Regions from separate parts of the Paenibacillus sp. EKM212P genome, predicted to be linked through region 1. Evidence: riboswitches for the same ligand, from Rfam matches in the RefSeq annotation. Region 1 holds a riboswitch; the other holds the start of a gene.
What was found. A riboswitch is a leader RNA that binds a small molecule or an ion and turns the genes downstream of it on or off. The one in region 1 is predicted to bind glycine.
Positions count from the first base shown of each region.

Region 2: another riboswitch for glycine. It lies ahead of G9G54_RS19015 (alanine/glycine:cation symporter family protein); the one in region 1 lies ahead of sdaAB (L-serine ammonia-lyase, iron-sulfur-dependent subunit beta).

Region 1 is NZ_JAAMNR010000005.1:7,222-22,836, reverse strand. Features, by position in the region: gene G9G54_RS15695 (ABC transporter permease) at 1-692, opposite strand, end outside; gene opp4B (oligopeptide ABC transporter permease) at 721-1,689, opposite strand; gene G9G54_RS15685 (ABC transporter ATP-binding protein) at 1,704-2,630, opposite strand; gene G9G54_RS15680 (ABC transporter ATP-binding protein) at 2,608-3,639, opposite strand; gene G9G54_RS15675 (DUF6359 domain-containing protein) at 3,965-5,554, opposite strand; glycine riboswitch at 5,769-5,884, shown strand; gene sdaAB (L-serine ammonia-lyase, iron-sulfur-dependent subunit beta) at 6,096-6,785, shown strand; gene sdaAA (L-serine ammonia-lyase, iron-sulfur-dependent, subunit alpha) at 6,775-7,674, shown strand; gene G9G54_RS15660 (Ig-like domain-containing protein) at 7,745-10,081, opposite strand; gene G9G54_RS15655 (serine hydrolase domain-containing protein) at 10,297-11,457, opposite strand; gene G9G54_RS15650 (pyridoxamine 5'-phosphate oxidase family protein) at 11,622-12,083, opposite strand; gene G9G54_RS15645 (non-oxidative hydroxyarylic acid decarboxylases subunit D) at 12,155-12,379, opposite strand; gene G9G54_RS15640 (non-oxidative hydroxyarylic acid decarboxylases subunit C) at 12,421-13,839, opposite strand; gene G9G54_RS15635 (flavin prenyltransferase UbiX) at 13,868-14,458, opposite strand; gene G9G54_RS15630 (LysR family transcriptional regulator) at 14,620-15,525, shown strand; gene G9G54_RS15625 (response regulator) at 15,598-15,615, opposite strand, start outside.
Region 2 is NZ_JAAMNR010000006.1:286,165-301,779, reverse strand. Features, by position in the region: gene G9G54_RS19035 (ABC transporter substrate-binding protein) at 1-947, shown strand, start outside; gene G9G54_RS19030 (carbohydrate ABC transporter permease) at 980-1,855, shown strand; gene G9G54_RS19025 (carbohydrate ABC transporter permease) at 1,878-2,705, shown strand; gene G9G54_RS19020 (iron-containing alcohol dehydrogenase) at 2,854-4,026, shown strand; gene G9G54_RS19015 (alanine/glycine:cation symporter family protein) at 4,084-5,502, opposite strand; glycine riboswitch at 5,662-5,756, opposite strand; glycine riboswitch at 5,775-5,851, opposite strand; gene G9G54_RS19010 (glycoside hydrolase family 1 protein) at 6,020-7,477, opposite strand; gene G9G54_RS19005 (LacI family DNA-binding transcriptional regulator) at 7,694-8,665, shown strand; gene licT (BglG family transcription antiterminator LicT) at 8,899-9,741, shown strand; gene G9G54_RS18995 (beta-glucoside-specific PTS transporter subunit IIABC) at 9,972-11,828, shown strand; gene G9G54_RS18990 (thioredoxin family protein) at 11,967-12,482, shown strand; gene G9G54_RS18985 (sugar phosphate nucleotidyltransferase) at 12,680-14,038, opposite strand; gene G9G54_RS18980 (response regulator transcription factor) at 14,199-14,894, shown strand; gene G9G54_RS18975 (hypothetical protein) at 14,937-15,615, opposite strand, start outside.

The DNA of each region.
Region 1 (15,615 bases):
CCGATATTCCCCGCGAGGCTGAGGGTTAGGTTGACGATCACGACCGAGCTAAGATTGGGCAGCACGCCAAACCAGATGATTTTCCAATTGGGTGTGCCAAGGGTTTTGGAAGCCTGCACATAATCCAGTTCGCGCTCCGACAACACCTTGGCTCGGATCAGACGTGCTTTCCCAATCCATAAAAAGGCAGTCATAATGAAAATAAAGGACCCTATGCCGCTTTTGGGTACAATGCTGACAAATACGATAACCAGCATCAAAAACGGAAGCACCAGAATAAAATCAATGATTCGCATGATGATGTTATCGACCAGTCCCCCATAAAAACCAGCCAGCAAACCTAACGTTAAGCCAATAGCGGCGGATAACAATGTAATCGTAAAGCCGATAGTGAAGGAATTGCGGGCTCCAATGACCAGCTGACCGAAAATATCCCTGCCCGCTCGATCTGTCCCCAGCCAATGCACTGAGCCTGGAGCTTCACGGATCGCGCCCAAATCGACCGTCGTGACTACATCCTGATTTACAAACAGGACAGAGGCATATATAAAGATCAAGAACAGAATTACAAAGCCAATGGAAGCCAAGGACATTTTGTCACGCACCAGCTCACGACGCAGTACAGACCAACTGGATGGTGATTTACGAATGATTTCCGGCGTGAAGACCTCCTCCACCTGTATAGACACCATAATCCCTCCCTTTCTCTAGACTTGTTCGCTATTCAATTCGAATGCGGGGATCGACTTTGCTTAGGATAACATCAGATAAAAGAGTTCCTAATAGCGCCAAGAAGCCAGAGATCATGACCAGCGCGTTCACGACTGAAAAATCCCGTTGAGTGATGGACTGGAGAAATAATTGGCCCAACCCCGGATAACCGAAAATAGATTCAAGAAAAATATTGCCTGCAATTACCCCCGTCAGGTCATAGCCCAAAAAGGCAGCAATCGGCAATAGAGAGTTTTTGAAAATATGGCGGGAATAAATTTTACCTTCGGGCACCCCTTTGGAACGCGCTGTTTTCACAAAATCCTTCAGTCTTGTGTCAATGACCTCATTGCGCAAATACTGAATCGTAGCCGTTGTACTGAGCAATGCACCTGTAACCGCCGGTAAAATGAGATGATACGACTTGTTCACGTAATATGACCATGTCCCCGGCTCCACGCCTACATCCACACTGCCGCTGGTTGGAAACCAGCCGAGCCTGAATCCGAATACGTACAGCAGCAACAACGCGAGTATAAATAAAGGTGTCGCAAAGCTGAGATAGGTATAGCCCACTACGGTTTTGTCCAGCAGACTATGCTGATAACGACCGCTGAGTACGCCGAGCGGAATGGCGATCAGATACGTCAGAACCAGAATTACTACGCCCAGAAAGAACGTGTTCCCCAGACGGCTGCCAATCAGATCGGTAACGCTAATTTTATGTACATAAGATTTGCCCAGATCCCCGTGAGCAAGCTGGACGAGCCAGTTCCCATACTGCACCCACACCGGATCATTCAGTCCCAGTTTTTGTCGCTGTTCTTCCAGTGCGGCCGGATTCAGATTGGGTGTCGAAGTAATAAGTCCTGTCAGGGCATCCCCCGGCATAGCCTTAGCTAGGAAAAATATAAGCACGCTCAGTGCAAAAAGTTGAGGGATCATAACCAGCAGCCGACGCAGTGTAAATTTCCACATATTCTGTACCCCCCTTATGGTAGCGCGACTTGATGGGATGGACTTACTGATTTTAGTGCAAACGGCTTTCCACTCGCGTCTAGATGTTTGGGTAGCTCTGTTTTGTAGGAGGATAAAAGCATTCGCCTTTTTTGGGCATTTTCCAGTCGTTTTGTAGGATCAATATTGGGAATGGTTGCAATGAGGCGCTGGGTATACAGATGCTGTGGACGCTCATAAATGTCTTGCTCGCTCCCCTGTTCCACTAGACGTCCTCTATACATAATACCGATTTGGTCACACATATGGCGGATAATACCTAGGTCATGACTAATGAACAGATACGTTAAATTAAACTCCCGCTGCACATCCTTCATAAAATTAAGCACTTGTGCCTGCACGGAAACGTCCAGCGCCGACACCGGCTCATCTGCAATGATCAGCTTGGGGTTTAATGTAAGCGCACGCGCGATCCCGATCCGTTGCCGCTGCCCCCCGGAAAATTCATGCGGATATTTGTAGGCTGCATCGGCATTCAAGCCGACCTTTTCCAGCAACGTCTGTACTTTCCTTCGTTCTTCCTCACTGCTCAGCCTTTCAAAATTTCGCAGCGGTTCAGCAATGACATCTAATACGCGCTTACGCGGGTTGAGCGAAGAGTATGGGTCCTGAAAAATCATCTGAATATCTCTACGCAGTGGATGGCGATTGTTACGGCTCAGAGCTGCAAGGTCCTTTCCTTTAAACAGAATCTGTCCGCTCGTCAGCTTATTTAGACCGATGATCGTCCTGCCTGTCGTCGTTTTTCCACAACCGGATTCTCCCACCAGCCCGTATGTCTGGCCTGCCTCAATGCTGATCGACACGCCATCCACTGCTTTCACCTGATCGATAACACGCTGGAAGAAACCACCGCGCACCGGATAGTGGACCCTCAGATCATTTAACTCCAGTAGTGCCATGAGCAGCCTCCCCCTTTGCCTCGTCTTCAAAATGAAAATGCTGATAACATGTACAACGGACCCAATGTCCAGGGGAAATTTCATTTAGTTGGGGATGGTCTTCATGCACTCTCTCCTGAATCCAAGGAATACGCGGAGCAAAGCGGCAGCTATTGCGGGGGATATCTTGTAATGAGGGAACAATACCGCCGATGACATGCAGTGATTCCCCCTTGGTATGCGATCCCGGCATAGAAGCAAGCAAAGAACGTGTATACGGATGCTGTGGATGCCTGAATAATTCAAAAACATCAGCGCTCTCCACGATTTCTCCGGCATACATGACCACCACGCGGTCGGCTACTTCTGCCACAACACCAAGATCGTGCGTAATCAGGATAATTCCGCTCTCAGTCTCCTGTTGAAGCTGTTTGAGCAAGTCGAGAATTTGCGATTGGATCGTTACATCGAGCGCAGTCGTCGGCTCATCTGCAATAATAAGAGAAGGTCGGCAAGCTATGGCAATCGCGATCATCACACGCTGCCGCATCCCTCCTGACAGTTCATGCGGATACTGATCATACACACGCACAGGATTCGGTATATCTACACTTTCCAGCAGCTCCAGCACACGTTCCCTTTTTTGCTTCATAGATAGTGACGTATGATAATCAAGATTTTCCTCAATCTGCTTGCCAATGCTCATCAACGGGTTGAGTGCTGTCAGCGGATCCTGAAAAATCATGCCAATGCCCGCTCCGCGGATTTTATTCATTTGCCCTGAAGAAAGACGGTTCAGGTCCGTGCCTTTAAAAAGGACCTCTCCCTCTACACGTGTGCGTTCCATGTCATGCAGTTGCGGGATAGAAAGCGCCAGCGCGCTTTTGCCACAGCCAGACTCTCCGACTACAGCCAGCACTTCATTGGGGTTGACCGTCAGATCCAGATGGTCGACTGCGGGGTGATATTGATCCTTGATGCGAAAAGAGACGGATAATCCTTTAATTTCCAACACGGGTTCGGTATTCAATGCGCGCTTCCTCCATTCTCCATGGTCTTGTCCCGCTTATTCTCACCATGTTTGATGTTTAAAACCTCTCATGAACATTACATACCGTTTTTGTCGGAATAATTTGAATACATCCTATCACCAGTATATGGATATATCAATTAAGATTATGCTATCAACTTCATTTAAAAAATCAATGATCCAGCAGTAGCGCGGCCTTTCTGGCACAAAATGTAATGAAATAACCAACCACAGGTTAATTTTCATCACAAAAAAAGTCGCCTGATCCCTCTACAGGGATCAAACGACTAACTAGCACCAGCTCACATTGAGCTCCTCACGATAATTACGAAGCCGCTCCATAGGAGCCAGACTTGAACGTTCTAGGATCATACCATTTGTAGCCTGCTGCCGGAGCAGACCAAGGCTCAGCCTGCGGTTCCGTGGAAGCCGCAGGCTCCTCGAATGGCAGAAGCTTCGTTGGTTGATCCAGAGTCAAACCTTCCACATCGGACAATTTCGTGTAGTCCTGCTTCCATGCAAGCCATTGGACCGTTTGCACCAGAAAGGTGGAATCATCCACTTCCTCGAAACCATCATATGTCTTCTTCGACTGTCCGTTTTCCTCACGCACATATTTCGGTGTAGCATCTTCTACAGGGGAAGAATCACCGATGAACGCTGCCTTGCCTTGACCTACCTTGGAGATAGCGGCATAAGGCCCTTCTGCACGGCCCCCGCCATTATAAACTCCCTGGTCTACAGCATTCCCCCATTTTTTCGTGCCTGAAGGGATATAAGCAATGCCTTTAGCCTTGGTAGGATCAATAATAGCCAGCGTAGATCCTGCATGCATTGCAATCGAGCGCACACCCTTGGTAATACCGAAAGATTGATCTGCGGCTACAATGTCAGTAGCATTCACGTCACCAAGCGCATTATAACGGAAACGAACACCAAAGTTGGTCGCCAGCCAATCGGAGCTTGTTAATCCTTGCATCGCCGGTGATGCAGCTTCTTCTGCAGTCATGCCTTTGGCCGGATTAGTATAGGCTCCACGACGGTAGCCATTCATAACTTCGGAGGAATCCCAACGGTTTTTGTTACGGTCCGCATTATAATGATCGGAGATGAAGAAGACGCTCCCCCCGTTATTCACGTATTGCAGCAGAGCAGCCTGCTCGGATGCCTTAAAGGCAACATTCGCTTCACCAATAATGAACACATCATATTGGCGCAGCTTATCATATGTTATGGCCTGCTCTCCATAAGTAAAAGGAATGGGACGATTCAATTGGTCTACCGTAAAGCCTACATTACGCAGTCCATTGGCAAAGTCGGAGAAGGCGCCTTCAATGACCCAATCTGCTGCGCCAGCGGTCTGTGCGTGCGTATTATCGAACAGCACCTTTTTGCCTTTTCCATCCGGCAGTGTAGTACCGGGTTGACCCGGGTTGCCAGGTTCGCCTGGTTCCCCCGGCTCGCTTCCGCTCACCAGTTCAACAGCGCTTGGGCTTTTCACTCCACCAAAATTATTGTAGGCGCCGAGTGTACCCGTCACACGAATTTTGCTGCCGATCAGCTCAGGATGGCCTGATAGCCCATATTGCCCTCTGTACGCTGAAGTCAGCTGTACATCCAACAGATTAGACGTATTACGTTCATTTGCCTGATCGGCAATCAGTACGTTAAAATCATTCGCGAACGGGGAAGAAAAATTAGCCGTTTTCGATCCGGTAGCATGTCCGACGATGTAACCTTCCACCGTCACCGTACCTCCACTGCTTTGGCGCTGAAGTGCTTCGGCTACTGTCAATGCTCCCTCCGCCTTGACCTGACCGAATGGAACGAAGATCCCAATCAGCAGTGATACGATCGCTGCTAGATGCAACATCCCTTTTAAGCGTGAACCTGTGAATCGCAAGCCTTTTACCATACGTCAATATCCCTCCTATGATTTCCATAAATATACTTGTCCTTTATCAGATTAGCCGCCAATCTTCTAATTCCTTCCTGATTTCATCCATAATTATGTAAATTTTAATCTTTTTTATTGGGAACGCACCTGTTTATGTAAAAATTAAACCTGTGATTGACACCGAGCACGGCATACATTACGCTAAGAAAGACATGTAGAACGGTATACGCGAATGAAGATGACGGGAGAGTCTGTCCAGGGAGCCTACGCTCTGGCGGCACCGAAGGAGCAAGACGCCAGCACCCGGCTGGCGGATAATCTCTCAGGTCCATGTATCGTCATCTGACGCAACTCTGGAGAGAGCGCAAGCCACCCAAGGGGTAAGGCGGTAAGAACACCGCACGAAACTCTCAGGTAACGAGGACAGAGATAAGGGAAACTTCCTTATCCTGTCCTTTTTTGTGCTTACATTGTGCGTCAGCATTAGGAACCGTCATAACCGCGCAAAGACGCGGAAATACCATATAGTATGGTATTAGAACATACAGGGGGCCACACCATGCGTTTCAAAGATGTATTTTCTATTATCGGTCCGGCCATGACCGGACCTTCCAGTTCACACACCGCAGGCGCGGTGCGGCTCGCACGCGTTGCCCGGCACTGGCTCGGGACGCAGCCTGACCGTGCCCGCATGACACTGTACGGCTCCTTTGCCGACACGTATAAAGGACACGGTACAGACCTGGCGCTCATCGCAGGGCTGCTTAATTACGATACGGACGATCACCGGATTCCGGATGCCGAGCAATGGGCAGAGCAAGCCGGGATGGCCGTGGAATTCGCCGTCAGCGGACTCCCCGCGCCTCATCCGAACACTGTCCGTTTCGAGCTGTGGAAGGGCGAGGATCAGCGCACACTGTTGGGCTCCTCCATCGGCGGCGGCAGCATCCATGTCCAGCAGCTTAACGAATTCCGGGTCAATCTGACCGGGGAGCTGCCTACGCTGGTGCTTCTCCACTCGGATAAGCCCGGTACATTGGGCGCGATAACTTCAGCGCTGGGCGCGGCCCACATTAACATTGCCTATATGCACGTAGATCGCAAAGGCCGGGATGGTGAAGCACTCACCGCCATTGAAACGGACAGTTCTGCTCCGGCTGAACTGATTGCGGAACTGCGTTCTTTACCTCATATGTATGAAATTAAGATGATTAATTTGAAAAAAGGAGCTGAATCCGATGCGGTTTAGCCATCTACATGAAATCAGCGCTTTATGCGCTGAAGAATCCACCACAATTGGCCGCTTGATGATTCAAGAGCAGGTACAAGAGACGAATACAACGGAGGAAGAAATCTTTCGCCAAATGTCTGATTATTATGAAGTCATGAAGGAAGCCGTTCATCGCGGTCAAACACAAGACACCGTATCCCGCAGTGGATTGACAGGCGGTGACGGCAAGCGCCTAGCCGAGTATCTGCGGTCAGGGGAAACCTGCTCCGGTGATGCCTCCGCGCTCGCCATGGCTTATGCCCTCTCCGTGTCGGAGGTTAATGCATCCATGGGTCGCATTGTCGCCACGCCTACCGCAGGCTCATGTGGGGTTATCCCTGGTGTGTTCATCAGTGCGCAGGAGCGGTTCGGCTGGGATGATGAGCATATGGTGAACGGCCTGTTCGCCGCTGGAGCCATTGGCTACGTGATCGCCAACAACTCCTTCATTTCTGGCGCGGAGGGAGGCTGTCAGGCTGAGATTGGTTCAGCTATCGGGATGGCTGCTGGCGCTATGGTCGAGCTGCGTGGTGGTACGCCTGAACAGGCTGTTCACGCCGTGGGCCTCGCTCTTAAGAACACACTCGGCCTGATTTGCGACCCCGTCGCTGGACTCGTGGAGATTCCGTGCATCGTGCGCAACGGGCTGGGAGCCGTGACTGCGCTTGCCGCAGCGGATATGGCTTTGGCGGGTGTGCGCAGCGCTATTCCGTCTGACGAAGTCATTGACGTGATGCTTGAAGTCGGCAGTGCGATGCCGTCGAAGCACCGCGAGACCGCCAAAGGCGGCTTGGCTCAGACGCCGACTGGCAAGCGTTTGACCGAATCACTTACACGCAACACACCGACCAAGAAGGATAAGTCATAATTTATAAGCGGTAGCCTCCTTAAAAAAAAGAGCAAGCATGTCGTCCTTGGACGTATGCTTGCTCTCTTTTTTACTGAACGGTTACCTGTATCTTCGTCATTTTACCTGCATATTTCACAGTAATTACTGCTTTGCCCTTGCCCTGTGCCTTAATGTTACCGTCTTTGACGGTCGCAACAACAATTCTGGACGAGGACCAGACAGCCGGTTTGGAAACATCCTTCTCCGACTCATCCTTATACGTGGCTGTAGCCGTAACCTTGGCCAGCTGTCCTGCCTTCAAATTCAAAGCAACTTCGTCTGTTTGCAGATATTTAAGCGTATCAACATCCACGGGTACGCTGATTACCTTCCCGCCAAACTTCGCCTGAATGTTAGCTTTACCGTAGCTAACCGCAGTAACCTGACCCTTTTTAACAGTGGCTACCTTATAATTAGACGTTTTCCATTCAGCTTGGGCCGTAACGTCCTTTTCTTTACCATCACTCGATTTAACCACAATCGCGATGGTTTTTTGATCTCCGGATTTAAGTGACAACGCGATTGCATCCGCTTCAATCTTTTGCGCTACGTCCACTTCTACCGTAAACGTAATGTTTTGCTTGCCATATGAAGCAGTCACCGTTGCCTTACCGCTACCATTCGCTTTGATCAAACCTTCGCTAACCTCAACCACTTTTACATTGCTAGTTGTCCAGGTGGCGTCCTTAGTTACATCTGTTTTTGTACCGCCACTCTTAACTCCTGTTACTTTCAGTTGCTTCGTTTCCTGAGCACCAAGCGCAATTACACGCGAGTCTGTTTCCAGACGGTCTACAAGGCCTACTTGCACGTTAATCGTCAGTTTTTTGCCATTATAGGTCGCTGTAATAACCGCTTTACCAGCGGATTTACCCGTAATCGTTCCTTTGGACACAGAGGCAATATCTTCTGCGCTTGAAGTCCATTCTGCATCCTGTGTTACATCTTCTTTACGTCCATCCGCATAAGTAGCCGTCAAAGTTGCAGTATAGTCCTCATCAATATCAATCGTTGCCGTTTTGGAGGACAAAGACAGATCACCGGGTACATTTACGGATACCGTAGCTGTAACTGTTTTGCCACCATAAGAAGCGGTGATCGTAGCCTCACCTGTTTTATAACCCGTGACTTCTCCCGCACTGACAAAAGCGATGTCTTCATTGCTGGACTTCCACTCTGCCTTACTTGTGATATCTTCTTCCGTACCTGTTACATACGTTGCGGTCAGCTTGAGCCTTTTGGATTCCTTGGCATTCAGGCTCAGCTTGTCCTCACTCAAATCCAGATATCTGGAGGTTTCGACATCTGTCTTGATCGAAACGGTCTTATCTCCATACTTAGCGGTCACCGTAGCCGAACCCGCTCCAATCGCCATAATCGTTCCCTTATTCACAGTCGCAATTTTTTCATCACTTGATGTCCAAGTAGCTTTATCTGTGATATCCGTTACCGTCCCATCCGGATAAACGGCAGAAACTTGTACTTTTTTAGATTCATCCAGACGGAGAAAAATATTGGATTCACTGGCTTTCAGCTTATTCGTTTGATCGACATCCACCGAAATCGTAGCAGACATCGTGCCATATTTACCTGTAATTGTCGCCTTCCCCGCACTATAGCCGGTAATAGTGCCTTTCAGTACATCCGCCACGGCTGCATTACTGGAACTCCACTCGGCGGACTCTGTCACGTCCTGTACCGATCCATCCGGGAACGTCGCTGAAAGTTTAACCTTCTCAGTATCCTTCAACAAAAGAGAAACCTCTGATGAACTGACATCAAGACGTTTAACCTGCTCCACCTGCACAGCAATGGTTACGGTCTGTTGACCATATACGGCCTTAATATTGGCTGTACCTGCTCCCTGAGCGGTAACCAATCCGTTAACTACTGTGGCTACCTTTTGATTATCGGAGGTCCAAGTAGCATCACCCGAAACCTGAGCTGTTGTATTATCACTGTATGTCGCTGTCAAATCAACCTGTCCTGTACCGCTTGAACGCAAGTTCAGGCTTTGTACACTGGATGTCAGCGCCTTAACCTTTTTCGTTACATGTACCTGAACCGATTGCACCTTCTCTTTATAGGTCGCAACCACGGTGGCTTCCCCTTCAGCCTTGGCCGAAACTGTACCATTATACACAGTAGCAATAGCTGTATTATCACTTTTCCAATCCGTGCTTACGGTTACATTCGAGGTTGTCCCATCGCTAAAAACAGCAGTAGCCGTCAACGCAGCCGTATCTCCCTGCTGCAAAGTTACCTCGTTAGAGGAAAGGACAATCTTGGAAAGCACCGCATCCGCAGCAGATGCAAACCCTGCATATGATGTAAAACTTGAAATCAGGATGACCAACGCCAGAAAACCGGACCATCTATTCTTCAAAATCTAATTCCCTCCCATTCCAAAACTTAAATTAAGGATTTCGCAAAATCCTTACACCTACGTTTTATGTCGTCATATGGAAAAGAATAGTTTAGGCTTCGAAGGAAATTTGGTCCTTATTAACTAGATCATTTCTGATAAAGATTAGACATTACAATTTGTGTAGCTTCAGAGCCATAGTGAAGAGTTTACCCAACAGACCCACAACCTCGCATTTACAAACAGCTATAAGCTGCTGCGCGAACTCTCAAATGATGGTATTCTTCCATATTAGGAGCCAGTTGGTGCATATAAACGACGGAGAATTGTTCGCTTGGATCTATAGAAACCCAAGTGCCTGCTACTCCCGTCCAGCCAAATTCTCCAATAGAACTATTTGCATGCCCAGCCGCTTTATCAATTAACGTGCGCACGCCCAGTCCGTAACCATAACCTGTATGATATGAATTAGTAAAATCCAATAATTGATCTGTATTCAGATGATTGGTGCGCATTAAATCAATGGTTTTCCTCCCTAATAGCCTCACACCATCTACCATACCTCCATTCGACAGCATTTGTGAAAATGTAAGGTACTCGTTAACTGTCGAATACAGACCTGCGCCCCCACTTTCATATAGAGCATCTGGCTGATGATATTCATCCAAGAAACCCTCTATTTTCTCTAGTTCTCCGGCGTCTGTCCGTTGGTAAAAGGAGGCCATTCGCGATTCAATATCTCCACAATATCGGTAACCTGTATTGTTCATTCCAAGCGGATCAAATATTTCATCCTTTAGGAATTGCCCTAATGATTTACCTGAAATCACTTCAATAAGACCTGCAACCAGGTCATGTCCATATCCATATAACCAGCGTGTTCCCGGCTCAAATGAAAGTGGAATCTCAGAAAGCGCTTTAATTTCTGTGCGCAGATCATATTTCCCCTGCTTTTCCTTTAACGTTCTAAGGACCTTTTGCATTGCCCGTCCTGTCTCTGAAGGCTCGGAAGCGTAAGGAAGACCCACACTCATATTGAATATATGCTTAATTAAAATGGGATTCTCCGCCTTATCCACATAGGTGTATCCGTTAGGAGCGGTTTTGAATACATGCGCATTACGATATTCGGGAAAATATTCATACAAAGGCTCATTCAACAAAAATTGCCCGCGTTCGTACAGCATAAGTGCAGCCGCACAGACAACAACTTTTGTCATGGAAAACAAGCGATACACTGTATCCTCAGTGATTGGCTTTCGGGCTTCCAGATCAGCATATCCATGATATCCTTCATACAACACTTTACCATTCTGGGCAATGGCACAACCGCAACCTGCTGGCCCATTTGCTACGAAATGTTTCAATAGCTGATCTACTTTGTCAAAACGAGACATATTCATCCCTCCTATTTTTCCTTCAAAAGAAACAGGCTTCCCCTCGCGCTCTAATTTCCTGTTCCAACAAGCTCAGCGCGATCCCTTGTAAGCGCTTATTCCCCGCATTTATTTTAACGGTAAACTTGGTAAATACATAGATTATTTGTCATAATCAGATGGCTTTACATTAACAGCTCGGCCACCGTTTCCTTCCAACGATGGATCACCGATTCCGGTTCCTTGAGACGGACCGTGACACCCGTCAAGATATCCGCATATTGGGCCGAATCTTCTCTGGATGCAACAACATGAGCCGCAAATCGCTCACGTACATGCTTGGCTTCGGGCAAAGCAGGCAGATGTTCCAGCGACAACCGCACATAATGCGCCTTCCCCCCGGTAAACACCGCAAGCGTCGCCTTCCCGGTACGAATCATGTTGCCCGTCGTGGTCGTGCCTGGCCATAGTGCCAGACGCAAATTCCCCTCGTCCAGCGCTACAACTTCGCCCACACTAATCATCGCTATGTGCGGCCACTGATCTTCCGTGACCGTCAGCAGCATCATTGCTTCATGCTGCTTGTCCTCCAATACCTTACCGTCCAGTAGCGTGAACAGTTCCTTACCGATCCTTGGTGTCTGCATGAAGTATAATCCCCTTTACATTTGGCCTATAACTTCAAAGTACCATAATTTACGGCTACTTACGAACGACCCTATATCCGCTCTGGAATAGGAGGAACATGAGCAGCATTCGGAATATCTTGGGGGTTTACCTTGAACGCCGATTTATACTTTGCTGGATCAGTAATGCTATCCGGTTCTGAGGTCCGCCATGTGAACAGGCATACAGGGCACAACAAAACCTCCCAGGCGCCTTTAACTGGCGAGCGGGTAACAACCTCCGAACGATTAGATTCACAACGGGGACAAATATGCATCTGTCAGCACTCCTTTAATCTTTCTTTATTTTTAAAAATATTCAACGAAGCATTTGGCTCAACTTTTTCTCCCATTCTGCTACACCCAACGGGGAATCGAGCGGCTGCGAGTAATGGCCTCTAATATCCGGTGCTACAGGTGTCGTCGCATCCAGTATCATTTTGTGAGTCATACCTGCCGGATCAGAGCCGGGGTCAAGCGGTAAAATAGACAAGCCAGGAACAATGACAGCATCATGCTTTGGATGAAGCTTGGTGGATAAAGCCCACATGACCTGCGGCAGATTGAACGGATCGACCTCCTCATCCACCACAATCACGAGCTTACAATACCCCAATCCATGCGGAGTTGTTAACGCACGCATTCCCACAGCCTTTGCAAAGCCGCCATACCGGGTTTTCGTGGAAATAATAGCGACCAGCCCATGCGTATACATGGCATTAACGGCTACGATTTCATTAGGAAAAGCATCCTTAAGCTGCTGAAACAACGGTACACTTGTATTCACACCGATCATATAATCCGTTTCCGTCCAAGGCATCCCGATGTACAGATGCTCAAAGATAGGCTGTTTGCGGTGATATACACGATTAATCTGAATGACTGGCATCGCGCGACCGCCGGAATAGTGACCTGTGAATTCACCGAATGGACCTTCATACTCACGTTCACCTGCTAACACTTCGCCTTCCAAAATGACCTCAGCTCCCCAAGGCAGATCCAAATCTGCATCCTTCGCTTTGACCACACGGTAAGGCTCACCCTGAATGGCGCCCGCCATCTCATATTCGGATTGATCGTACAGCAGCGGCGTAGAAGCAGCCGTTGTAATCACAGGCTCACATCCGAGGGCAATAGCGACCTTCAGATTTTCGCCGCGCTCCTCAGCCTGACGGATATGGATCGCAATATCATGCTGTGGTACAGGCTGGATGCCCAAACGGTTCTTGCCTTTTACCTGCATCCGGTACAAACCGACATTTTGCTTACCGTAGGTGTCCGGGTCATCCAGATCGCGTGAAACTAGAATTGCTTTATCCAGATAAAACCCTCCGTCCCCCTGATTCAAACGAAACAGCGGCAAAATATCAAACAAATTAATATCCTCTGTAATCTCGACTTCATGAAAAGGAGCGGTTTCTTCCCGCTTCACGGGCACCGGAAATTGTTCATAGCGTCTGGCAAATTCAAAAAACTGCTCCTTGAGCGGCGTGTTTTTGGGCATTCCCATCATGAGGGCATGATTGGGCCAGGAGCCCATCACATTCATTGCAATACGAGCATCCGTATATCCATAGATGTTGTTGAAAAAGAGAGCAGGCGTCTTATCTCCATGATTGTTTAATGCTCTGTTAGCTGCTGCGAGGTCCGGCTCCGGCTTTACCTCATCGCTGATCGTGAGTAATTGTCCCTCCTTTTCCAAGGTGTGTAGAAAATCGCGGAAATCTTTATAGGCCATCATTCATTCTCCTTCGTCTTTCGATTTCTCAATTCTGGTGCAGCCTGGAGTCATTCTGCTTCATTCCATCCCAGCGTTTGGCTGCGGTTGTGACAATACCGAACTGATCCAATGCACGAAAAACAATATGATCCACCAATTCCTCGATACTTGCAGGATGATTATAAAAGGCAGGCATCGGCGGCAGGATCATCACGCCCATACGTGACAGCTCCAACATATTTTCCAGATGGATACTGCTTAATGGTGTTTCTCTGGTCATGAGCAGCAGCTTCTTTCGCTCCTTCAGTATCACATCCGCTGATCGGGTAAGCAGGTTGTCCGCCATACCAATACGAATGGAGGCAAGGGTCTTCATGCTGCAAGGAGCGACGACCATGCCGTCTACTCGAAAGGAGCCGCTGGAAATACGCGCAGCCTGATCCTTATACGAGTAGACCGCATCCGCCATTGCCTCCACTTCCTTCACCGTGTAGCCTGTCTCATAGGGGATGTTCGCAATAGCCCACGGGGATAGCACCAGATGGCTTTGGACTCCAGCCTCTCGTAATTGTTGTAATATACGGATACCAAAAATCGACCCTGTCGCTCCCGATATTCCTACAATGATTTTCTTCATATGTCCCCTCCTTCCATCCCATCGTTTTATGTTCACCCATGCATTACTGTCAAAAATTATACGCCCGTTCCCTGCACACGAAAAATATATATAATATATGTAATGCATACTTTAAAAGTATTCAAATCGAAGCGTTGTTTAGAAATGAGGAGGAATCCCCAATGGACTTGAAGCATCTGCATTACTTTTGCGTCATCGTGGAGGAAGGGCAAATCACCAAGGCCGCCAGAACGCTCAACATGGCCCAGCCTCCACTGAGTCAACAACTCAAAAATATGGAGGACGAGCTTGGCGTAAAGCTGATTTACCGTGAAGGAAAGAAGTGGGAAGTTACCGAGGCCGGGTATACACTGTATACACGCGCCAAACGATTATTGGCTGAAATGGAGGACACCTGTAGAGAAATTGGGGAGTTTGAAAACAAAGTAACCGGCACACTTGCTATAGGCACGTCATCCGCCTGTATGTCTCTGATTACTGAACAACTCAGTCGCTTTCATCAGGTTTATCCAGAGGTATACGTTAAAATAGGACACGGAGACACACATCATCTGGAAGAGCTGTTACACCAAAATAAAGTTGATCTGGCCCTGCTGCTGCTTCCGGTAGATGACAAATCGTACCATACGATTGAACTGGAGGGCGTTTCTTTTGTTGCGGTTCTTCCGTGTGAATGGGCAGATCGCCATCCCAGTGGGGAAATTACATTACAGGAAGCTGCCAGCTATGACCTCTTGTTGGGACGCCGAACAGAAGGACACGGACTATACGAAACCGTCATCCGCAAATTTCAGGAACACCATCTTATTCCGCGCGTCGTACTAGACTGTCCAGAAATATCGACCATTCTCTCGCTCGTTTCCACAGGCATGGGAATTACCATTATTCCAGACGCTGGCTTGGGACAAGAATACGGGGACAGATTTCGCACACTCTCCATTAAGGAGCCATTCCCCTTCACACGGCCTGCCGTCGTATGGCGCAAAGATCGTTATTTATCCAATGCAGCTCGCAAATTTGTTGAACTGCTACAAGCTGGAGACACGAAAAAGACTGCTCCCGAGTAGATGCTCTACCGCTCTACTCCTGAAACAGTCTGATGCTTGAAGAACTTCCTTCATTCGGTCGTTGATACCGCCTTATTTGACTCCTTGATG
Region 2 (15,615 bases), on a different contig from region 1:
ATGACTTAAGGGAACTCGGAGCAGACCGCTTGAAGGATCAATATTTGGAATGGAAATGGAATCAAGGGATCACTCCTGATGGTAAAATGATTGCATTTCCCATGGATACTGGGCCTACCGCTCTCTTCTATCGAAGTGATCTGTTTGCACAAGCAGGCTTGCCTAGTGATCCTGAAAAGGTTAGTGCCTCCATCCGCACATGGGATGATTACATGGCAGCCGGAGAACAACTTCAGCAGAAATTCGGAAGCCGTTCGTTTTTGGCTGATAATATTGTAAACGTTTACAATCAGGTACTCGCTCAGCACACAAACCTTTACTTCAAGCCGGATGGCAGCTACATCGGCAATCAATCTCCTGACATCCGTCTGGGCTGGAAAACCGCTGTCGATTTCCACAAGAAGCATCTGCTCGCCAATGCGGATGGCTGGACTCCCGAATGGAACGCTTCGGTCAATAACGGCAAAATTGCCTCTTTTGTAGGGGCTATCTGGATGAAGCAAGTTCTCACAGAGGCCGCGCCGGATACAGCGGGCAAATGGAGAGTCGCCCGTGCTCCTGGAGGAGACGGCAACTTGGGTGGTTCTTTCATTTCTATCCTCAAGTCCAGCAAACATCCCAAAGAAGCCTTTGAAGTCCTGACCTGGCTGCAAAACCCGGAACACCAGCTGGAAGCCTACCACAAAATCGGACTGTTCCCGTCCACTCCCGGCGTCTATAACGATCCTATCATGGGGACACCCGAGCCTTTCTTTGGTGGTCAGGCCACCGGACTCATCTTTGCCACCTCCGCACGTCATGTGAAAAGCAGCTATTTCGGCGAGCGCTATCCTGTCATCCACGGCATTGTGACCCGTCGCCTTGCTAATGTCGCCAAGCAGGATGCTAATCCTGATGCATTATGTACGGAAACCATGGATCGAATCGAACGAGAATTACAGCGGTAAAAAACAAAATTCAAAAAAGGCGTGTGGACATTATGCTGAGAGAAATCTGGAAGCACCGTGCCGTTTATGCTGCGATCTCGCCGTTTTATCTGCTGTTTGGCATCTTTGGACTGTTTCCGATTGGCTTTTCATTATATCTAGCGTTTCACAAATGGGACGGGATCGGGGACATGACCTACAACGGCTGGGGCAACTTTCGCTACCTTGTGACAGACAATGAATTTTGGCAGGCTGTAGGCAACACCTTTGTGATCTGGGTGTATGCAACGATTCCGATGCTATTCTTCGCACTGATTATTGCCTTTCTGCTTTATGCCCCTTTTGTGAAAATGCGCACCTTATGGCGAGTTGGATTCTTCCTACCCAATGTGACGTCTATTGTGGCTGTTGCCATCATATTTGGTGCCTTATTTGCCAACAATTTTGGATTTCTCAACTACCTTCTGCAACTCTTGGGACTACCCATGGTTCAATGGTTGAATGTGCCATGGGGTATCCAAATTGCCATTTCTTCTATGGTCGTATGGAGATGGATGGGCTATAACGCAATCATCTATTTGGCCGGACTCCAGAGTATTCCGCATGTGCTGTATGAGGCCGCCAAAATAGACGGGGCAACCGGAGCGCAAGCTTTTTTCCGCATCACTATCCCCATGCTGCGCCCAGTCATTCTGTTTACAGTCATTACGTCCACCATCGGCGGTATGCAGCTCTTCACCGAGCCACAGGTCCTGGTCGGTAATGACGGCGGTTCCGGGGCAAGTGGCATGACCATCGTTTTATACCTGTACCGCGAGTCGTTCATTAACAACTATTTTGGATATGGTGCAGCCGTCGGATGGGGCATGTTCCTCATCATTGCTCTATTCTCCATCATAAACTGGAAACTCGTTCAAGGTAAAAAATAACGATGGGAAGGAGCTTCACAACATGATGCAGACACGCGCAAAATCCTTTGTTTTATATGCCGGATTGTTGGTGGGAATCATCCTGTCGATGTTTCCATTTTACTGGCTGATCGTCATGGCAACTCGTACCACTTCAGACATCTACCGTTTTCCACCGCAATTGTGGTTTGGCAGCCACTTCTTGGATAACATAACGAGAGTATTACAGCAGATTAATTTTGCCGGAGCCTTTTTTAATACCCTTTTTGTAGCCAGTTCTGTTACCCTATTGGTTCTGTTTTTCGATTCACTGGCAGGTTTTGCATTCGCCAAGTTTGATTTTCCGGGCAAAAAAGTGCTATTTATCGTTCTGCTAGCTACGATGATGGTCCCTTCACAACTTTCGCTTGTCCCCTCCTTTGTCATGATGGCCTCCTTTGGATGGGTAGGTACGTTCAAAGCGCTTATCATCCCGGGGATGGTAAATGCCTTCGGCATTTTCTGGATTCGTCAATATGCGGAAGAATCCATCCCAAAGGAGCTGCTGGATGCGGGCCGGATGGACGGATGCAGCTTTTTTCGACTGTACTTGAATGTAGCACTGCCTATTCTACGTCCTGCGTTCGCTTTTCTCGGCGCCTTTACCTTTATAGGAGCCTGGAATGATTATTTATGGCCGCTAATTGTCTTAACGGATGAGCGTAAATTCACGCTCCAGATTGCACTGTCACAATTGAACGGGATTTACAATACGGATTATGCGATGGTCATTGCGGGCACCCTGCTGGCTGTACTGCCACTTATTATTTTGTTTCTTTTCATTAGTCGCCAGTTTATTTCCGATCTTGCCGCTGGAGCGGTCAAAGATTAGATTTACTTGAATTCCCTTATTCATTTCATGTATAATGGTTAATCGTCATTTCAAATAGCTTACATGATGAAGTTAGGTATCCAACAGGCAATTAGGTTAAGCGATTTACGATTTGAACATGAACTATGAACTGAGGGGAACTTTCCAGATGAACAAATTCACATATTATAACCCCACCAAATTAATATTTGGAGACAATCAAATTGAAGAACTGCAGCAGGAGCTGCTGAATTACGGCAAAAATATTTTACTGATATACGGAGGCGGAAGTGTCAAGCGAAATGGTCTGTATGACCAGGTATTAAACGCGTTAGAGCCGCTACATCTTAACATTCATGAATTGTCCGGCGTAGAGCCGAATCCGCGCTTGTCCACCGTTAAGAAGGGCATCGACATTTGCCGAAATGAAAACATCGACTTCTTACTTGCAGTAGGCGGCGGAAGCGTTATTGATTGCACCAAAGCCATCGCAGCAGGGGCTAAATATGACGGCGATGTGTGGGATATTATCAACAAAAAGCACATGCCGACCGAGGCTCTACCATTCGGCACCATCCTCACACTCGCCGCCACCGGTTCAGAAATGAATCCGGATTCTGTCATCACCAACTGGGAAACGAACGAAAAATACGTATGGGGCAGCGCGGTGACGCATCCGAAATTTTCGATTCTGGACCCCAAAAACACCTTCTCTGTGCCACGTGATCAGACGGTATATGGCATGGTGGATATGATGAGCCATGTGTTTGAACAGTATTTTCACAATGTTAAAAATACACCGTTGCAAGATCGTATGTGCTTTTCCGTGCTGCAAACCGTGATCGAAACTGCACCTAAACTGCTGGAGGATTTGCACAACTACGAGCATCGTGAAACGATTTTATATGCTGGAACGATCGCCCTTAACGGAACACTGCAAATGGGCTACTTCGGGGACTGGGCTTCGCATACGATTGAACATGCATTATCCGCTGTATATGATATTCCTCATGCTGGCGGTCTGGCGATTCTGTTTCCCAACTGGATGAGACATACAGTGGATCAGGATGCTGCACGCATGAAGCGGCTGATGCTCAGCATGTTTGACTTAGACACCGTAGGTAAAACAGATAGAGAAATCGCCTTGGAAGGTATTGACCGTCTTAGTGCATTCTGGACAAGTCTCGGTGCCCCTTCCACCCTGGCCGATTACAATATTAATGATGAGCAATTGGAAAAAGTCGCAAACATTGCAGCCCGTGAAATGGAATACGGAGGCTTTGGTAATTATAAAAAGCTGAATCAAGAAGATATTTTAGCTATTTTGCGTGCATCGTTATAACATTTAAAAGGGAGTGTCCTCAAGCCTGTGATGGCTGAGGGCACTCCCTTTTGGAATTTATGAATTAACCGTTTGTCCCTTTTCTTCTACTTGAATAGCTGCCCCTACACTGGCACCTGCAAGAATGCCCTTTTTCTTACTAGAATTCAGAGAATCCATATAGGTTCGGGTTTCTGCAACTACAATTCCTGATAAGCCGAGCAGTGCAATCAGGTTCGGGAAAGCCATCATTGCGTTAAAGATATCTGCCAGCAACCAAATCGCATCCAGTTTAATGAACGCGCCCCCGGCAACCAGTACGATGAACAGATAACGGTATGGTTTAATCCACTTGACCCCAAGCAAATATTCAACACAGCGTTCCCCGTAATAGTTCCAGCCGAGCATGGTGGTGAACGCGAACATAATCAGAATAATTGTGAGCAGTTCTGCCCCCAGCGGGAATGCGCTGGAAAATGCTTGCTGAGTCATCAGGCCCGCATCGGTAGGCCCGCTCCACACACCGCTAACCAGTAGCGTCAACCCAGTCATCACACAAATAACCATCGTATCAATAAACACGCCTGTCATGGAAATTAGCCCTTGCTCCGCAGGCCATTTGGTTTTGGCAGCTGCGGCTGCAATCGGTGCGCTCCCCAATCCGGCCTCATTGGCAAAAATACCTCTGGCTACCCCACTACGCATGGCCAGCATAATCGTAGCTCCGGCAAATCCGCCCGTTGCAGATGTAGTTGAAAATGCCGAATGGAGCACCAGCGCAATTGCGGCAGGAAGTTGGTCAGCAAACCGAATCAGTACGATGAGACAGATCAGTACGTACAAACCTGTTTTAAAAGGAACGACCTTCGTCGATACCTTGGCAATGCTTTTGAGTCCTCCAATAGTAACCAGTCCTGTAAGGATAGCAATAATCAGTGCCGTTACAATGGGCGGAACGCCAAAACTGTTTTCAGTGGAAGATACAATCGCTTTGACCTGCGGAAACGTTCCAATCCCGAACAACGCTACCAGCATGCCCGAAAAAGCAAACAGCATCGCCAGTGGTTTAAAACGGCGTCCAAGACCTTTCTCAATATAATACATCGGGCCGCCGGAAAATTGTCCATTCCGATCTTTCACCCGGTATTTTACCGCAAGTACACCTTCCGCATATTTCGTCGCCATCCCAAAAAAGGCTGCAACGACCATCCAGAACAAGGCACCCGGCCCGCCCAGCTTAATGGCTGTCGCTACGCCGACAATACTTCCTGTGCCAACTGTAGCCGCCAACGCTGTACTCAAAGCCGCAAAACTACTTACATCCCCGCTGCCTTCATTCGGGGCCTTACCGATCAGCTTGATCGCCAGGGGCAGGCGGAATACCTGCAGCATCTTCAAACGTATGGTCAGCCACAACCCCGTTCCCATGACAAGAATGATGAGAGGCGCCCCCCATATCCAACTGCTAATCGCTTCTAACACATGTACCAAATTCATTTCAACCCGCTCCTCCAGCATATTAGAAAACAAAAAAGAGTCAAATCCGCTGATTCGACTCCTGGAGAGGTTAAAGGCACGAAAAAATACAACCATCTTGTGCAGGTTTCTGCCACTAATAGCTCATAAAAAAGCCTAGGGCATTCCCTGTCACAGGTTATTCGCGTCTCTGTCCTTTTGCCTGAGAGTTTAAGCAGATGTTCTCTGCGGTGCACCTTCGGCGCCCAATTAAGGGTCTCTCCAGAGTTCTGTCCGTTTACGGTCCCCGCTTGTTGCTGTAATCAGCCTAAGCACCTGAGAGTTTTGCCCCTTCGGTCGGAACTTTCGTTCCATCTCCCGCAAACATCAACCAGACATATGAAATTTTTATTCATTATACAGAAAACTTTCAGCTTATTACAAGTGAAAAGTTTGTGAAGCCCTCTGAAATATTATTATTGTGTCTATCAAAAAAGCGGGTACAGCAGATTGCATCCTTAGAATGTCCTCTGCTATACCCGCCCGAGACGATATGGAATTACAATTCTTCACCATTGGTTGCTATCACATTTTTATACCAGTTAAATGAGTCCTTTTTGGAGCGTTTGAGCGTTCCGTTACCGTCATCATCCAGATCAACGTAAATAAATCCGTAGCGCTTGGACATTTCGGAAGTAGACATGCTCACAAGGTCGATAGGGCCCCAGCTGGTGTAGCCAAGCAGATCAACACCGTCGGCAATCGCTTCCTTCATTTGAACAATATGCTGACGCAAGTAATCAATACGATATGTGTCATGCACAGAACCGTCTTCTTCTACCTTATCATACGCACCCAAGCCATTTTCCACGATGAACAGCGGCTTTTGGTAGCGGTCATATAACGTGTTCAGCGTAACACGCAGACCGATCGGATCAATTTGCCATCCCCAGTCAGAGGACTGTAAATATGGATTTTTCACGCCGCCAATCAGGTTTCCTGCTGCTTTCTCACCTTCTGGACCTGCAGATACGGTCAAGGTCATATAGTAGCTAAATGAGATAAAATCAACCGTGTTATTTTTCAATATTTCAGCATCGCCTGGTTCTGTGTGTATTACAACATTATTTTCTTCAAAATAACGATTCATGTAATTGGAATATTCCCCACGGGCATGCACATCCGTAAAGAAAAGGTTCATCTGATTTTCATGCTGGGCTTTCAGTATATCCTCTGGGTTACACGTATGTGGATAGCTTTCAATACGTGCCAGCATACAGCCGATCTGAGCGCCCGGGATGATCTCATGTCCCCGTTTGGTCGCCAGTGCACTAGCTACAAATTGATGATGCAATGCTTGATATATCGCTTGTTGTTTGTTTTCTACACGGTCAATAACCACACCGCCACCGGTGAACGGACTCATGGTCATTACATTGATTTCATTAAAGGTCAGCCAGTATTTTACTTTATCCTTATAGCGTGTAAACACCGTTTCGGCATAATTTACGTAATGCTGTATGACTTCGCGTCCCAGCCAGCCATTATACTTCTGCGTCAGACCTAGCGGTGTTTCATAATGTGACAATGTTACCAGCGGCTCAATATTATACTTGCGCAGCTCATCAAATACATTGTCGTAGAATTGCAATCCTGCTTCATTCGGCTCGGCATCATAGCCATTCGGGAAAATCCGCGACCAGTGGATGGACATACGAAATACTTTAAAGCCCATTTCAGCGAATAATGCAATATCTTCTTTGTAATGGTGGTAAAAGTCTACACCTTCACGCTTTGGAAAACGTGCATTGACTTTGCCTGCCAAAATGTCTTCGAGTCGTTCGGACGAAATCTCTATAGCGTGATCGTTCTTGCGCTCTGCTTTGGGTACATAGGCAACCATGTCTGCGCTGGACAATCCTTTTCCATCTACGTCAAAAGCGCCTTCCAATTGGTTGGCTGCGGTTGCCCCGCCCCACAAGAAGTTTTTCGGAAACCCTTTTAGCGTCTTCGTCATAGTATAAAAACCTCTTTCCGTATTTAAGATTTTTACTTTGGTCAAGTCATCCCATCAAGTACTGCAAATATGAATCAATACCTAACGATAACCGTTCTCCTTTGAAATGCATTGACAGATACTTTAAAATAAACGTAATGCCTTCATAAGCATCCTAATCGTTGTAACGCGTTTCATGTCAAGAATTTATTTTTTTCTTATGTGAGGAGAAGCACCATGTCGAATCTTGATCAAATTGCAAAACTGGCGGGCTTTTCCAAAGCTACGGTATCCAGAGTATTAAATCAGTCCCCCCATGTTAGTCACGAAACAAGAGCTAAAATTTTGAAAATCATGCAGGAATTAGATTATGTTCCTAATCGAAATGCCATTTCTCTATCCAAGGGTCAGACGCTTCAGATCGGTATCATTACTTCAACTATTAATGAAATTGTTCTCGCTTTTCTGGACAGCTTTGTGGAAGTAGCGGGCCAATATGAATTTCAAACCATTATTTATACTTCGGGAGAAGACAAAAAGAAAGAGCTTCAAGCCTTTGAGGACTTAAAAAGAAAAAGAGTCGATGCGCTGGTCATCATTTCCTGCGTGAATGACACTGATTTTTTGAGCACCTATTGCAAATATGGCCCGATCGTGTCGTGGCAACGAATGGAGCATACCGATATTCGCTCCGTCGCTATGGATCAGTATGAAGGATATATGTTAGCGCTCAAACATTTGATACAAAAAGGCTATACTCGTATAGCCAATGCTTTTGGCCGTCCGAGCAGCATCAATACCCATAGTAGACAACGAGCCTACGAACAGATCATGAGTGAGCACAATCTGCCAGTGTTGCAACACTGGAATCACTCTTCTATTTATAATATCCGTGATGGCGAACAGGTCGTACGGAATTTGTTACAGCATCGGGACGAATTCCCAGAGGCTATTTTATGTGCTAATGATTATGTAGCAGTGGGCATTCTCTGCGAAGCACGCAGACAAAAACTGAACGTACCGGAAGATCTGGCAATTGTTGGATTCGATAACACGGAGCTGGCGCATACACTGGGGATTACAACGATTCAAAATCCTATCATGGCTCAAGCACAAAATGCCTTTTTCATGCTTTCCCCTCAGCTGATTGGACGCCAAATGAAGCTTCATTCGCTAGAGTACAGCCTCATTGAACGTACGACTACATAAGGTAACGATTTACTTGCAAATTAGGCAAAAGGGCCTTGATATGAAATATTTTTTGTCGAAAGAGAATAAAATATGTTGAAATCGCTTTTTTTTGTGCTACAATAGCACTATATCGAAGGATTGTGACCGGTGATGCGGGCAATGCCTGAGTTCAATTGAGTGCTATTGCTAACAATAGTATTGAATTGTGCTTAGGCATTTTTTATTGGTAAAGGATGGGAGGGGGAACTTCAATGATTATTGAGAAGGTGCTCAATAACAACGTCCTATTGACTAAAAACGATAAAGGTAAAGAGGTCATCGTGATGGGAAGAGGTATTTCCTTCAAAAAGGTGGCTGGCGATCAAGTCGATGATGATAAAATAGATAAGATTTTCATGTTAAATGAAAACGAGTTCACGGCTAAATTAACTGAGCTGCTGAACGATATTCCAGTGTCTCATCTGGAGGTCGTGAATGAAATCGTAACCCATGCAACGGAAGTGCTGGATACGGAGTTAAGCGATAATATTTATTTAACGTTGACCGACCATATTCATTTTGCCATACAACGGCAAGAAAAAGGACTGGCACTCCAAAACGCGATGCTGTATGAAATTAAACGCTTTTACAAAAAAGAATTTGCAGTTGGACTGGATGCTCTCCAAAAAATTGAAAATACGCTCGGAGTAAAATTGGGCGAAGATGAAGCGGGATTTATTGCATTGCATATGGTGAATGCACGAATCGACGGTAACGAAATGAAAGCTACGCTGAAAATGACTGAGATCGTCCAACATATCTTGAACATTATTACGTACCATTACGGGATTGTGCTGGATGAGTCTTCTTTTAGCTATTCAAGATTTTTGACACATTTGCAATATTTTGCGATGCGAGTGATTCGCAAAGAAGTCATTCACAGTGGCGAAGAATTTTTGTACAACCAGGTGAAGCAGACGTATACCGAAGCTTTTGCTTGTGCTCAAAAGATCAATGAGTATCTGGAAAAAACATACGATCAATATTTAAGCAAGGATGAATACGTATATCTAACTATCCATATTCATCGGGTAACTGAGCGTAATAACATATAAGACTAACAACTTCATACTTTCATCGTTCATGGATTGTGACTGGTAAGGCAGGCAAAACCTAAACTGATGGTGAAATCGACGTTCCTCTATAGGAGAGTGCGTAGTTTTCACCACGAGTTTAGGTTTTTCTTGTTTACGAGTTTAAAAAGATGCACGCCGGCGCATCTTAGCAACAGATGTAAACAGTAAACCCTATCAGTAGCAAGAATAACCCATAAGGAGTTCTGAATATGAGTGATAAAGAACTATCTAAAAAAATAGTGACCCTCGTTGGTGGCGAAGAGAATGTCAATTCGGTATTCCATTGCGCTACACGCTTGAGATTTAAATTAAATGATCGTACAAAAGCAGACAAAGCCGCACTGGAAGCAACCCCTGGTGTCATTACAGTAGTGGAAAACAGCGGCCAGTTTCAAGTGGTCATCGGCAACAATGTAGGTCAAGTGTTTGAGCATATGATGGCAGAAACAAATTTACAGGATGCAGATAATCCAAATGCGAAAAAGGAAGATTCTTCCGAAAAAACGAATTTTCTTGGCAAAGCGGTCGATATCATTTCCAGCATTTTTTCTCCCATTCTCGGTGCTCTTGCCGGGGCGGGTTTGCTTAAAGGACTACTGGCGTTAATTTTATCTTTTCAATGGATTAATGATAAAAGCGGTACGTACCTGATCCTAAGTGCAGCTTCCGACAGTGTTTTCTATTTTCTACCTGTGTTTTTGGCTATTACATCGTCCCGTAAATTTAAGACAAACACCTTTGTATCGGTGGCAATCGCCGGAGCTCTGGTCTATCCAGCAGTTATAGCGGCGGTAAGCAATCCAGAAAGATTGGCGTTTCTAGGTATTCCGATCATTCTGATTAATTACAGTTCCAGTGTCATTCCAATTATTCTTGCGGTCTGGGTTCAGTCCTATGTGGAGCGCTGGTTCAATTCCTTTATCCATCAATCGGTTAAAAACATTATCGTGCCGATGCTTTCGCTCTTGGTCGTTATTCCGTTAACATTTCTGGCCTTTGGTCCAGTAGGTAACCTGATCAGTCAGGGCTTGGCAAACGGTTTTACATGGGTATACAACTTAAGTCCATTGATCGCTGGGGCTGTTGCCGGAGCATTTTGGCAAGTATTTGTTATTTTCGGCGTACACTGGGGCTTCGTTCCGGTCATGCTGTCGAATATTGCAACATTGGGCTATGACACGATGCTTCCGATGCTTACAGCAGCCGTACTTTCTCAGGCTGGTGCAACATTGGGGGTATTCCTGAAATCCCGGAACACTCAGATGAAGGCTTTGGCAGGTTCCTCTACACTGGCGGCTATTTTCGGGATTACAGAACCAACAATTTATGGCATAACTTTAAAATTGAAAAAACCGTTCATTTATGCTTGTATTTCCGGGGCAATCGGCGGGGCGATTATCGCTTCTGGCGGAGCGCACGCACAATCCTTTGCATTACCGGGTCTACTGGCGTTGCCGACTTATTTCGGACCTGGATTCTTGTGGGTAGTCATCGGTTTGCTCGTTGCCTTTGTACTCGCAGTTGTGTTGGTTATGATTTTGGGCTTTGAAGATCCAAAAGAAGAAACTGCAAAAACAGAAGCTGCACCCGTAAAGAAAGAAGTGGCAATCGAAAAGGAAATTCTCGTAAGCCCACTGCAAGGTAAAGTATTGCCTTTGGAACAATCTTCTGATGTTGCTTTTGCTTCAGGTGCTATGGGGAAAGGAATCCTCATTGATCCTACAGAGGGTGTGCTGACATCTCCTGTCAATGGAACGATTACGACAGTATTCCCGACCGGACATGCAATCGGTATTACTTCCAATGACGGAGCAGAAATTCTGATTCACGTGGGTGTGAATACAGTGAAGCTGAAAGGGCAATTCTTTGACAAGCGCGTCAAGGAAGGCGATGTGGTTAAGCAAGGACAATTGTTGCTTGAATTTGATATCGAGCAAATTAAGGCGGCAGGCTATACTACAGCTACACCAATTATCGTAACAAATTCCGCTCAATACCTGGATGTGTTGAACACAATGGAAACTGAAGTGAAGCGTGAGGATTACTTGTTGACTGTTGTGGTCTAACGTTTTAACTATCAGACTAAAGAAGCTTTCCCAACAATGGAAAGCTTCTTTTTTTATACATAATGAGACAAGTGTTACAGCTAGAAATGGAAATATCATTTACTGTAAGTGTAAGATTGTAAAAAAAGGAGGATTTCTGTGAAAAAAGGATATATCGCCGGGTTAAGTGTCATTGTATTACTTATCATTGGTATCGCTATTTCAGCTGTAGCTAAATTTCAAGACCTAGAGCAGGTTGTTCAACAAAAAGACAAAGAAATCCAAGCGAGCAAAAGCAATTACCCAGAGATATATGACTACTTGAATGCGGTTACATTTGATGGTTTTAAGAGTTTGATTCAACAGGATCAAAGTGTGTTTGTCTATGTCGGCAGACCCAGTTGTGGCGACTGCAACCGGTTTGAGCCTAACTTTAACAAGATGATTGAGCAGTATAATCTAGGCTCTAAAATTACTTTTTTGAACGTTCACAAAATCCATAAGGACAAGTCCCAATGGAATAAATTCAAAGAGGATTACAACATAAAATACACCCCCACCATTGCAGAATTCAGAAACGGCAAATTGGTTGATAAAATAGAATGGACACCTAAAAGAGACCTCAGTACGGACGCCGTAAAAGAGTGGCTGACTTCCAAGAAAATTATTTTATAAGTCTCTTTTCTATTCATCTTATTACAAACACAAAGAACTGTTTATGCAAAAAAAGGTATTCATGTCTATAATGCATGAATACCTTTTCTTAGGAATGCACAGGTCATCTAAGCTCTAATAAAAAATAGTTCCTCCTACTCTTCACTGCCTTCTGATAAACCTCGTTCGTATCTATCAGTCCCTATAATGGTAGACACTTATAGAGTATGGTCGTCAATCGAATCAGGAAATTCATATCGGATAATATCTGTTTCGGATACGATATGTCCGATTTGTGACTCAATGAATTCTAAATCTCCCTCTACTGCCCCTATAAAATGCTTTGTACCGGGTTCTACGACAATAACCTCACCTGGGCTGACTATCTGTGTCACACCATTGATAGAGACACTTCCGGTTCCAGAAACTATGGTCCATACTTCTTTACGGTACTGGTGCTCATGATAGCTGATAAATCTTCCGTTCGATATGACCACGCGTTTGGTCACTGTCTGCAATCCACTTGCCGCCTGCTGATGGGACAATACAGTTTGCTTTCCCCAGAAGCGCTCCTCAAAACGCGGGCCGATTTCAATTTCCGCCACCATATCCTTAATTCCTGTTGACGACTGTCGATCCGTAACCAGCACGCCATCTGGACCAGCAACGACAATAATGTCCGGGACATTCCAGATGCTAACCGGAATCTCCAGTTCATTGATGATATGCGAGTCATGTGAAGCTTCTGAAATATATCCTGGGCCACTTAGCTTCGAACTTACTTCCCGCACCAACGAATCCCATGTGCCCAAGTCTCTCCACTCTCCATGGTATGGAAGCACGGAGAGCTTATGAGTATGCTCTACTACTGCAATATCGAAGCTAGTTTTAGGCAAGTCTGCATAATTTGTCGAAAGAGAATTGTAGTCGGCTGGTAAACCCATTTGTTCCAGAATATCCAACAAAAAGCCCAGTCTAAAAGCAAACACCCCGCAATTCCATAAGGCCCCTTCACGGATCAATGCTTCTGAACGGATCAGATCCGGCTTTTCTACAAATGAACTAACTCTATAATATGGCTGGTCAAGTGAAGAAGAGGCTGAAGGCACAATATATCCGTATTTATCAGAAGGCTCCGTTGGAGCAGCCCCCATTAATGCGATATGGCTTCCTGATTGCTCTAATATTGAAGGAAGCCTGCGCAGATGCTCGAAAAATTCATCTCCCGCATACCCGTCCACAGGCATGACCCCTACGATCTCGTCGCGTGATGCGCCTGCAACGTCATGCAAGTAGGCCGTAGCCAGGGAAATGGCCGGGAAGGTATCCCGCTGAGTCGGCTCCTCAATGACTACAGCATCTCCGCCAATTTGCCCCCGGATCAGCTCGGCCTGAGTTCCACTCGTCGAAAAATAGGCCTCATCTGCCAAATTCGCCTCATCTAATTGCCTCCATATTCGTTGCAGCATACTTTCGGGCCGTTCGTCGTGACGTAGTATGGAAAGAAACTGCTTGGGACGGTTCACATTGGATAAGGGCCATAGACGTTTACCCGAACCTCCAGATAATAAAATCATTCGCAAAGATGCAACCTTCTTCCTGTAAATTAATATTTTTCTTACATTATAGGACTGTTCAATTTTCGCATTTCTGCCGAATACATAAGTATGTATTATCGTGGAAAATACATGATTATGCACTGCTATTGTATCTTTGTCTGTACAGGAGATGTCAGTCATGCCCATAAAAATACTCGTCATTGAAGATCAAAAAAGTTTGGCAGATATGATTGCTCTTCATCTTCAGGAGGAAGGCTATCATACCGAGCTTATTTATGACTCTAAACTTGCAATTCCTACACTTATGCGTTTTAAGCCGGATATTATTGTGACCGCTCTGATGTTTTCCGGTAAAGTCGAATGTGCGCTGATCAGCCAAATCCGCCAATTTACCACAGTCCCTGTGCTGGTCATCTCTAATAACACCGTGCTGAATATAAGAATAAAGGCTCTGGATGACGGAGCAGATGACTTCTTATGCAAGCCGTTCAGTCTAATAGAGTTAAATGCCCGTATCAAAGCCCTGCTGCGCCGCTGCGGCCGCAACATGCTCACTGAATCGCAAACGGTAACTCAAAAGATTAAAAAGGTAAGGATTTGGGTGAATGATTACCGTCATTGTCTGTTAGTCGATGACCAAGAAATAGAAGTTACTCAAATCGAATTTTCTATTATAAAAGAGATGTCCTGTTATCCAGGTAAAGTCTTTACCCGCAGTGAGCTGATGGATCGGATCAAAGGCGGAGATGGCGCTTATCTGGATCGCACTATCGACGTACATATTTCCAGCCTCCGCAAAAAAATAGAACGTGACCCTAAAAATCCTCAGCACATCCGTACTGTATGGGGCAGAGGCTACAAATATGAGATGTAGCCGTATCATGGCTACCCATTTCTCCACTGAGCAGCTTGCTTTTTATGGAAGATTTCGCTTCTTCCATCGCCGATAAGGAAGAAAACAAGCTGCTCCACCCAGTATCCCTATGAGGAACAGCACCCAGCCGAAACGGTAGGCGGAAGCCAAAATAACGACGACCTTCCCGTTTCCGTTACCATGGGTAATGAATCCGGTAGTCACTCCATTGACGGACAGACGGGCTCGCTGATTTTCGCTACCCAGCCTGAACTCCCACAGTGGATTGGGTGATTCGGTCTCCCGGATCAGCACCTGTTGATGCGTTGGATTATATAGCGTAAAACTGCGTTCCATGGAATTTTCACGAGTAGCCTGAATGCTTTCCGAAGTGTGGGGAGCCATAAAAAAGGTATCCATATCCGTTCCCTCAAACAACGTAAATTGATCCACAGTAATCATCGCTTGATAAGGGATGATGGAATATTGCTTCATTTGAAATAAGCCTGACTGCTTCTTGTGCGCGTGCGCCAAAATTTGAAACTGCATCAAGGCAGTTCCTGCCGGAGCCTTCACAATTTGATCGTAATGATTCCATTGTTCCTTATCTCTCTCCTCCACCTCATCAATATAGGAGGTTTGGAGAACCTGGGACGCTTTATTCAAAAAAATGACCTTCATATGCCGACTTCCAATTTGTTCTGATCGCGCATCCAACTGCACGGCATACTCTTGCAGCGGC